2 regions of the Thalassotalea hakodatensis genome follow, and region 2 is predicted to be linked to the other one. Evidence: predicted binding sites of a transcription regulator. Region 2 holds the regulator's gene; the other holds the start of a gene.
The links. Region 2 encodes FliA, which starts transcription of late flagellar genes. Its sites were predicted from a motif close to CTAAAGNTNNNNNNNNNNNNGCCGATA; they were not measured.

Region 1 (5,416 bases), 1.5 Mb from region 2:
ATAATGCAGAGCGTCAAAAAATCTTCCAAACTTAATAATGTCTGTTATGAAATTAGAGGGCAAATAGCGGCTGAAGCTCGTCGTTTGGAAGATGAAGGCCATAAAATTTTAAAACTCAATATTGGTAACCCTGCACCGTTTGGTTTTGAAGCGCCTGATGATATTTTAAAAGACGTTATACATAACTTACCTACCGCACAAGGCTACTGCGACTCAAAAGGCATATACTCTGCGCGTGTGGCTGTCATGCAGTATTTTCAACAAAATGGCATATTAGGCCTTAATGTCGATGATATCTTTATTGGCAACGGCGTTAGCGAATTGATTGTCATGTCAATGCAAGGTTTACTGAATGATGGTGATGAAGTCTTAATTCCTGCACCTGACTATCCATTATGGACAGCGGCAGTATCATTATCAGGCGGCACACCTGTACATTACCAATGTGACGAAGAAAACAACTGGTTTCCAAACTTGGATGACATTGAAAATAAGATAACTGAAAACACGAAAGCTTTGGTGTTAATTAACCCAAATAATCCTACAGGTTCAGTGTATTCAGAAGAAGTTTTACAAGGCCTTTTAGCGCTCGCAAGGAAACATCAATTAATTGTTTTTAGTGATGAAATCTACGATAAAATTTTATATAACGGTGCTAAGCATATTCCAACAGCCAGTTTAGCCAATGACGTATTAATTATTACTATGGGTGGCTTATCAAAAAACTATCGTATCGCAGGGTTTAGAGCTGGATGGATGGTGATAACTGGTCCTAAATTACATGCAGAAGACTTTTTAGAAGGGTTGAATATACTTGCCTCTATGCGACTATGTGCAAATGTTCCTTGTCAGCACGCTATTCAAACGGCATTGGGTGGTTATCAAAGCATCAATGAATTAATCAGCGATAATGGCCGCTTAATTAAGCAGCGTAATATTGCCCATAAGATGATAAACGATATTGATGGACTTTCATGCAATAGCGCCATGGGCGCACTGTACTTGTTTGTTAAAGTTGATGCTGAAAAGTTCAACATTACCAATGATGAGAAAATGGTACTTGATCTACTAAAACAAGAAAAAATATTGGTGGTCCATGGCAGTGCTTTCAATATCCCGCAAAAAAATTATTTTCGTTTAGTTTTCTTACCGCATAAAGATGAATTAATCCCGGCTTTAGAGCGAATAAAAGACTTTTTTTCTACCTATAAACAAGCATAAATTGGAGTCAATATGGCGACGCTAAAACCGAAAAAACAAAGTACGTTTTTAGCATGGATGTTCCGCATGCCGTTGATCAAACGATGGGCATTAATGTTTTGTGTGAAACCTGAAAACGTTGCTGAACATTCACACCAAGTAGCCATAGTGGCACACTTGCTAGCGGTGATAAAAAATAAAAAATTCGGTGGTAATATCAATCCTGACAGAGCCGCAACGATTGCGCTTTATCACGAGGCAAGTGAAACCCGTTATGGGGATATAGTGTCCCCTACTAAGTATGCAAACCCTGAAATTGCCCGAGAGTTTAAAAAGATTGAATCGCATGCTGAACGAGAATGTTTGCAATCATTGCCCGAAGAATTTCAATCGGTATTTTACGACATTATTGTTCAAGATCATGTTGAACCTGCTTACAAGGCACTTGTAAAAGCTGCTGACATACTTGTCGCTTACATTAAAGCGGTTGATGAGCTTAATCATAACAACCATGAATTTGATCATGTAGAAGAACGTCTTGGTCGTAAGCTAGATGATTTGAAAAAAGACTTGCCCGAGGTTGAGTATTTCTTGGCAACCTTTTTACCCGCATGTTCTGCTACGGTTGATAAGCTGGCAAAAGACGGCTAATGATTAATACAGTCGTACTTGAAAGTTTGGCTAATTTAAATGACTTGAGGCTGCAAAGGTGAATTAACGACAGTATTTTGCAAAGTCTGTAGCCATGATTTAGCGTCAAATTCTTTACGTTTTGTCGGTAATACGTCTGATTTTTGATGCTTTAGCTGACAATATAAGCTTGTATTTTCTAATACATTACTAGGAATATGACATTTATCATTTCTAAAAGCGATTGGTTTTTCCTTCAACATATTAGTCAAATGTATACTAGAAAATAAGCCTTTCTCAGCTAATTCTGCTTGGCCATATTGGCCAATTTGCGTAATCTGCGATAGCGCAAGAGGTGCTTTATCGGGCAATGAAAAATGACGCCTTAAGCTATCATCACTTACTTCTGGCTCGGTAATTTCATCATGGGGTAGATGAAATTGACTATGCATTCGAACATCATCAACCAGCATCGCTAACATTAATGAGAAGTCACTGTGCATAGGTTTGCGTACTGATTCATTCAGTCGTTGACCTAGTTGTGCTTCTTCTAATAACGGTTTAGTTGTGGTTTCAGTAATAGCCAAAGTAAGTTCACTACAATAATGCTGACAACTTACTATCGGCAAAAAGATGAGTTACTTTAGCGATATTTCAGATATTTAATAATAAAAAAGCATGCGCTAAAAAACACATGCTTGCATTAAAAGCAGCACTAAACGATATGCTGATAGATTAGCGTTTGTTCTGGTGTGCTTTCTGAAATAGATACAGCATCAAGGTAACCTTGACTAGCTATCGCAAGCTCTTGTTTGTTATTAGCATGACAACGAGCAATCACATCGCCTGCGCAAACTTTAGCACCTAAAGGTTTGATAGCATTAAAACCTACACTATGATCAATTTTCTGACCATTTGCAGTGCGCCCACCTTTCATTCCTACCACTTGCATACCTATTTTACGGGTATTCATTTCACTAATGTAGCCACTTTTATCTGCCACAATATCACCGACCTGTTCGGCCTTTTGCATTGTTTTCCATGGGTTTTCGATAAAGTCAGTGGGACCACCCAACTGTGAAATCATACGATCAAATCGTTCTGCAGCTTGTCCTGAAGACAGCGCTTTATTGACTAAGACTTCAGCTGTACCTTTATCCTGTGTAACACCAGCGCTTATCAACATTGAACACGCAAGTTCGACAGTTACGCCATGTAATCTGGGACAACGACTTTTACCGGTTAAATAATCCACAGTCTCAATCATCTCTAACGCATTACCTGCCGAAAAACCTAACACTTGGTTCATGTCAGTGATAATAGCTTGTGTGCGCACACCTGCACCATTGGCAACACTAACAATAGACTTGGCGAGCGCTTGTGCTCCAGCTAAATCTGTCATCATGGCACCATTACCCACTTTAATATCCATCACTAATGAATCTAAACCGGCAGCCAATTTTTTGGATAAAATAGAAGCAGTGATCAATGGAATGGACTCGACAGTAGAGGTAACATCACGAATAGCATAGAGTCTTTTATCAGCTGGCGCTAAACGATCTGTTTGAGTAATAATCGCCATATTATTCTGTTTTACGAACTGCTTAAAATGTTCAACACTAGGCTGTACATCAACACCTGAAATACTTTCAAGCTTATCAGAAGTACCGCCGGTATGGCCCAAGCCTCTCCCTGCAATCATAGGTACATAAACACCACATGAAGCTACAATGGCTGCCAACATAAAGCTCACTTTATCTCCGACGCCACCTGTTGAGTGTTTATCAACTATTGGACCATCTAGTTCTGGCCATGACAAAACATCACCTGAACGCATCATATTATCTGTTAATGCAATCACCTCTTCTGTGACCATACCTTGTTGAAAGATCGCCATCGCCATCGCACCAACCTGGGCATCATTAAAAGTATTGTCGACTAAACCTGTCGCAAAAGCGTTTATTTGAGCATTATTAAGCGATTTTCCATCGCGTTTAAGACGTATTATTTCCTGTGGTAGCATGTTTAAAGTCCTTAGATTAAGTCTTTCGATAAAAAGGCATCGGGTAACAGATCCGCCACCGACCAGTGTTTTTGTTGATTCAAGTGGTTCACTGAGGTAACTTTTCCATCCTCAGGCATGAACTCTGCTATCACTTGTCTACACGCACCACAAGGAGGCGTGAGCTTCTCTTGCTCGGTATAAACAACAAGATGCTCAAACGTTTGATTACCCATTACTACCGCATTCGCGATGCAATTGCGTTCAGCACACACACCTAAACCATATGAAGCGTTCTCAACATTACAGCCATTGAATATTTGCTGATCTTTGGTCATTAAGCTTGCTCCTACCTGAAATTGACTATAGGGCGCGTATGCATTCTTGTAGGCAACTTTTGCCGCACTCACTAACGCATCAATGTTTTCAATTTTGTTGTTCTCTTGCATGTGCAACCTTAAAAATAAATTAACCATTTGGTCAGGTTTTTATCTTAACGAATTCCATAAAAAAAGCCAACAGATTATCTGTTGGCTTTTTAGAAAGAGTTAACTCATTTTAGAAGTCGTATTTAACCCCTAAGCGAATTTCCCATAAAGACTGCGTTAGGAATGTTGTCTGTTCTGCATTAGTCGGGAAGAACTCGTTAAACGAGTATGTTCCGTCATCATTAATTTCAGCTTGAACAACATTTTGCGCTGTAAAGTTACCTACCTTTTTCACACCCCAATCATCATTTAGCATATTACCTAAGTTTTTAACAACCATGAAAACTCTTGCTTTATGATCTTTCGAAAAACCTGGTAATTGTTGGTCAATTCTGAAATCTAAACGTGTGTGCCATGAAGCATTGTGCGAATTACGAGAAACAATTTCGCCTCGTTCAAACCCTTTATCGTCAATAAATGCATTAAATGCATCTATGTCAAAGTCATCGCCATAAGTAACGTTTGGATCATTTTCAAGTGGAACATATAATAAATGACGTCTGCTCTCATATTCAGTCGCACCAACAGATAGTTCATCAAAGCTATATGACATAGCACGACCTTGCGTACGAGAACCGAATAATGTAAACGCTGTTTTGTATCCATCAAAGATTTCAGTTGAATAACGTAAATTCAAGGTAAATCTATGTGGTGTTTCATAATTAGACGTCGCTAAAGCAGGATTTTGTGCATCCGATGTTGCAAAATTAGTGAAGTTAGAATAAGACACTGCACTTGTCATCGGTGATACATCTTCTGCTTTGTTAAATGCATAACCAAATTGCATATCTAAGCCAAAATCGTATTCTTTCTTAACACCAAATGAAACCGTAGTTGTTTTACCATCTTGATCAGCATTGGTTAACACTAAGTCACTTTTACGGAAGTTACGAGTAATATCACTGCCATTATCGCGTTGACCAACAACAAAGTAATCATAAACCGCACGCCCATCGAATAACTCTTCGCGATTTTCATTATCCCAGCTTGCCGCATGAATTAATGCGCCATCTTGCTGTTTTGTTAACAATAAGTCTGCTTGGAAAACATATTCATTATCTGTGATGTATGTTAAGCCTACGTTATATTTCCATTC
Region 2 (5,416 bases):
GTGATATGCGTAGTATTGTACAAACACTGGTTGAATATGGTCCGAAGAGTCAAGATACCGATATTTTAACCGCTGCGGTGCGTATTACGTTACGTAAATTTATTATTCAAGATCTTGTCGGATCAGCACACGAGATCCCCGTCATAACTTTGTCACCAGAGTTGGAACAAATGTTGCACCAGTCAATGCAAATGGCAGGAGACGATGGTGCAGGTATAGAACCTGGCTTAGCCGAAAGGTTACAAGTGTCGTTAACAGAAGGTGCTCAGCAACAAGAAATGGCAGGTGATACGCCAATATTGCTGACATCAGGTATGTTACGAACGGTACTGGCTAAGTTTGTTAAATACACCATTCCAGGTTTAAGAGTAATTTCTTACCAAGAAGTACCTGATGATAAGCAAATTAAAATTATCAGCTCAATTGGTCAGTAATCATTATCGTTAAACACTGAGAAATGTTGATGCAGTAACTGATTTAACAAAGATAACGCCGCGATGTGTTCGGTAAGGGGTCAACGTGAAAATAAGACGTTTTGTTGCAAAAGATATGAGAACAGCACTTGAACAAATCAAGCTAGAGCTTGGTGCAGAAGCAGTAATCATGTCGAATAAGAAGATTCCAGAAGGTGTTGAATTAATGGCGGCGGTAGATTATAGCCAACAAACAACACCTTCAGCACAGCCATCAGAGCACGTTGCGCGAGAAATTTCTCAAGATGTGGTGTCTATCGGACAGCAGCCACAAAATACTAATGAAGCGGCGTCAAACGTGCAATCTAGTACTGATGAAGCACAGCCACCAGCTGATAGCCTTGCTGCATTATTACAGCGCCAACAAAATACCCCTAAAAGTAAAGCAACGCCGATTCAAACATCTACTGCACACCAACAGCAACATGCATTAGATATTGAGCAACAGCTAAAAAACTTTACTGACCGTTTAGAGCAAGGGGCACACCAAGCACCAACAGATAAACAACACGCCTTTCAGTCGACTCCTGAAGCTTTATCAACTGAAACACCAAACAATGCTCATCAGAGTGAGCAAGCGTCAATGACAGAATCACATCATCAAACGAGAGATAATACGCCACAGCAAAACCGTGAAATTGAAGCAATGCGCCGTGAAATGTCTTCTATTCGTCAATTACTTGAGCATCAAATTTCCGGTTTGATGTGGCAAGATATGGCACAAAAAAACCCTGCTAAAGCCCTATTGGTTGACCGTTTAATGGCAATGGGGATTACTGAAAATGTTGCTGACCAGATCGCAAGCTATTTACCCAATGTTGAAAATGAGGAAGATTCATGGCTACAAGCTAAGCAATTGTTAGCGAGTCAATTATATACAACAAATAATGAAATTATTCACCGTGGTGGTGTGGTATCGCTAGTAGGGCCAACGGGTGTAGGGAAAACAACGACCGTCGCAAAATTAGCTGCACGTTTTGCTCAAATTCATGGTGCCGATAAAGTCGCCATGATTTCTACAGACAGTTACCGAATTGCAGGCTTCGAACAACTAACTACTTATGGACGCATCATTGGTTGTCAGGTTAAGCTTGCCAAAGATGGCGCGGCACTTGATACGCTATTACAACAGTTCTCAGATAAAAAATTAGTGCTCATTGATACCGCAGGTATGGGGCAGCGTGATATGAGATTAAACGATCACCTTACTACCCTGATTGCGAATTCTCGTGTTAGAATTCGAAATTACTTAGTATTGTCAGCCAATACCCAACAACGTGTTATGCAAGAAAACGTTGAACGCTTCAAAAAAGTACCGTTGGCGGGGTGTATTTATACAAAGCTAGATGAAAGTTTGAGCGTTGGTGAAATAATTGCAACATCTATACAAAATGGCCTCGCAATAGGGTATCTTACTGATGGACAAAGAGTTCCAGAAGATATTAAAGTTGCAAATGCTGAAAAGTTAGTTACGCTTGCAGATAGGCTTGCAACAAAATTGAATGGTCACAACTCGTGGCGCCCTACCTCTGCTTCTATGGCAGTTGGCATGTAAATTATTTTTGATGTTTAATTAGAGTGATGTAAATGATTGATCAGGCAAGTGGCTTAAGAAAAATGCAACAGCAAAATCAAATTAAAGTCATAGCAGTTTCTGGTGGTAAAGGGGGAGTGGGTAAAACCAATGTCTCGCTTAATACGTCTATTGCCTTAGCTCAACTTGGAAAAAGAGTACTAGTACTCGATGCTGATTTAGGCTTAGCCAATGTTGATGTAATGCTTGGTTTACGTGTAAAACGTAATTTATCACATGTTATGTCAGGCGAGTGTGAACTCGACGATATTATTATTGAAGGCCCTGCAGGAATTAAAATCATTCCCGCAACTTCTGGTACTCAGTCAATGGTTGATCTTACGCCATCTGAACATGCTGGATTAATTCGTGCTTTTAGCGATATGCAAACGCAATTTGATGTGCTCATAGTTGATACCGCAGCAGGTATTTCAGATATGGTATTGAGTTTTGCTCGCGCGGCTCAAGACGTGTTATTGGTTGTTTGTGATGAGCCAACCTCAATCACCGACTGTTATGCGTTAATGAAATTACTCAGCCGTGACCATGAAGTATTTAAGTTTAAAGTCGTTGCTAATATGGTAAGAAGTCCGAAAGAAGGGCAGCAGTTATTTGGTAAGCTTTCAAAAGTTTCTGAGCGTTTTTTAGATGTTGCGCTTGAGTTAGTCGGTGTCATTCCTTTTGATGAAAACATTCGTAATGCAGTTAGGAAGCAACAAGCTATTGTAGAAGCTTTTCCTGATTCTCCAGCAGCCAGAGCATTTAGAGCGTTAGCTCAAAAAATAACTAAGTGGCCAGTGCCAAACCATGCTTCGGGGCACTTAGAGTTTTTTATTGAACAGTTAATTGAAAACTAATTCGAAGGTAAGCAATTTTGGGTAAAGCCAGTGCATACGGTTCGCAAATTGATAAAACGGCATTGCTCGAGCAGCATAGCAGTTTAGTAAAGCGTATCGCTTATCATCTACTCGCTCGTCTGCCTGCTAGTGTGATAGTTGATGATCTTATTCAATCGGGCATGATTGGTCTATTGGAAGCGGCAAATAACTTTGATAACACCAAAGGGGCTAGCTTTGAAACCTTCGCGGGTATACGTATTCGTGGCGCAATGCTCGATGAGATACGTCGTGGTGATTGGACCCCCAGATCAGTACATAAAAACAGCAGAATGGTCAGCGAAGCCATAAAAAACTTGGAAGCAGAGCTAGGCAGAGATGTTTCTGATATTGAAGTGGCTGAAAAACTTGATATTTCGCTGAATGAGTACCATCATATTCTTAACGAAGTAAATGGCGGCAAAATCATCGGTATTGAAGATTTAGGTGTCAATGAAGATGCTGTTTCAAGCTTTGAAGATAAAAACAATACTGATCCATATCAAAATATAGAACATGTAGTGTTTAAAAAGTCATTGGCAGAGTGCATTACTACTTTACCAGAGCGAGAAGCTTTAGTACTGTCTCTGTATTACGACGAAGAATTGAATTTACGCGAAATTGGTCAAGTGCTCGATGTTAGTGAGTCGAGAGTTAGCCAGATTCATAGCCAAGCATTACATCGATTAAAAGCCCGTATGCAATCTTGGCAAAGTTAAGTACAATATATTTATAAGCATTTAGAATTAAGTCCCTGGAGGGTGCCTTGGATAAAAATATGAAAGTACTTGTTGTTGACGACTTTTCAACAATGAGACGCATCGTAAAAAACTTACTACGTGATTTAGGGTTCACTAATATTCAAGAAGCAGATGACGGCAGTACAGCTTTACCTATGCTTAAAGAAGGTGATTTTGATTTTGTCGTTACTGATTGGAATATGCCAGGGATGCAAGGTATCGATTTACTCAAAGCGATACGAGCAGATGCAAGTTTGTCGCATATACCTGTTTTAATGGTAACAGCTGAAGCGAAGAAAGAACAAATCGTGATGGCTGCGCAAGCGGGTGTTAACGGTTATATTGTGAAGCCTTTTACTGCAGCAACGTTAAAAACTAAGCTTGATAAAATTTTTGAGCGTTTAGGATAATAACGAGTTGCCACGTAAGGACGTTGCATGAGTATAAATAACGGTGTCCATGTTTCATTGGAACAGGCAAAAATGTTGGTTGAATATTTAGAAACCGATCAACAAGATAAAGCAGATGAATTAATTGCCGAAATTCAAAACCCGATTAATTCCGAGTTATTTGCCGAGATTGGTAAGTTAACCCGTCAACTTCATGACTCATTGATGAATTTTCAGTTAGATTCGCGATTGAATGATTTAGCGACAGCAGATATTCCTGATGCAAAAGAACGATTAAATTATGTGATCAGTCGTACAGAAGATGCAGCCAACAAAACGATGGATGCGGTTGAATCTATCTTTCCTGTTGTTAATACCATTCAACACCAAATTAGCACAGTTAAACCGCTGTGGAATAAACTGATGCATAATAATTTAGATGTCGGTGAGTTTAAATCTTTATGTCATGATATTGACGTGTTACTGAAAACTTCAGAACGTGAAACTGAGCGTATGCATGGTTTAATGACTGATGTATTAATGGCGCAAGATTTCCAAGACTTAACCGGACAAGTGATTCGAAAAGTGATTGATCTGGTTAGAGAAGTAGAAGATAGCTTAATTAATATGTTGACGGCTTTTGGTGTCACAAGTGAAAGTATGCAGGGCACGGGTAAGCCATCGGTTGGCGAAAACCTCGTTGAAGGCCCAATTGTTAATAAAGATAATCGAGATGACGTAGTTGCTGATCAAGACGATGTTGATGATCTTTTATCAAGTTTAGGATTCTAATAGGAGTTGCTGGATGTCATACGAAGCAGATGAAGAAATTCTTCAAGATTTTCTAATCGAAGCAGGTGAAATACTTGAAAGCTTATCTGAGCAACTTGTTGAACTAGAAAACGATCCAGATAACGCAGATCTATTAAACGCTATTTTTCGTGGCTTTCACACGGTAAAAGGCGGTGCGGGTTTCTTATCATTAACTGAACTTGTAGATGTGTGTCATGGCGCTGAGAATATCTTTGATATTTTGCGTAATGGTCAACGAAGTGTAACACCTGAACTTATGGATGTTATTCTGCAAGGGTTAGATACGATTAATGATATGTTTGCCTTGGTGCAAGCCCGTGAAGAACTGATTCCTGCCGACCCAGCATTATTAGCAGAATTACATCGTCTAAGCTCTCCCGAAGGCGCAGAACCAGTTGCCGCAACACCTGAAATGCCAACACAGGTCGTATCAACAGACACATCAAGCAATGATGCTTCATCAGACGAAATGTCTGAAGATGAGTTTGAACGCTTATTAGATGAATTACATGGGGGAGGCTCACCCAGTGCGCCACCTGCACAAAGTACTGCC

Region 1: a site for FliA is predicted at 2,451-2,477, ahead of QUE72_RS10930 (VC2046/SO_2500 family protein). Genes of this name have one in related genera too.

Annotation. Positions count from the first base shown of each region.
Region 1 covers NZ_AP027365.1:2,488,617-2,494,032, forward strand. The annotation lists gene QUE72_RS10920 (pyridoxal phosphate-dependent aminotransferase) at 4-1,221, shown strand; gene yfbR (5'-deoxynucleotidase) at 1,234-1,851, shown strand; gene QUE72_RS10930 (VC2046/SO_2500 family protein) at 1,887-2,417, opposite strand; gene deoA (thymidine phosphorylase) at 2,546-3,853, opposite strand; gene cdd (cytidine deaminase) at 3,865-4,281, opposite strand; gene QUE72_RS10945 (TonB-dependent receptor) at 4,391-5,416, opposite strand, start outside.
Region 2 covers NZ_AP027365.1:965,042-970,457, forward strand. The annotation lists gene flhA (flagellar biosynthesis protein FlhA) at 1-434, shown strand, start outside; gene flhF (flagellar biosynthesis protein FlhF) at 520-2,028, shown strand; gene QUE72_RS04160 (MinD/ParA family protein) at 2,061-2,903, shown strand; gene QUE72_RS04165 (RNA polymerase sigma factor FliA) at 2,918-3,640, shown strand; gene cheY (chemotaxis response regulator CheY) at 3,688-4,071, shown strand; gene QUE72_RS04175 (protein phosphatase CheZ) at 4,099-4,842, shown strand; gene QUE72_RS04180 (chemotaxis protein CheA) at 4,856-5,416, shown strand, end outside.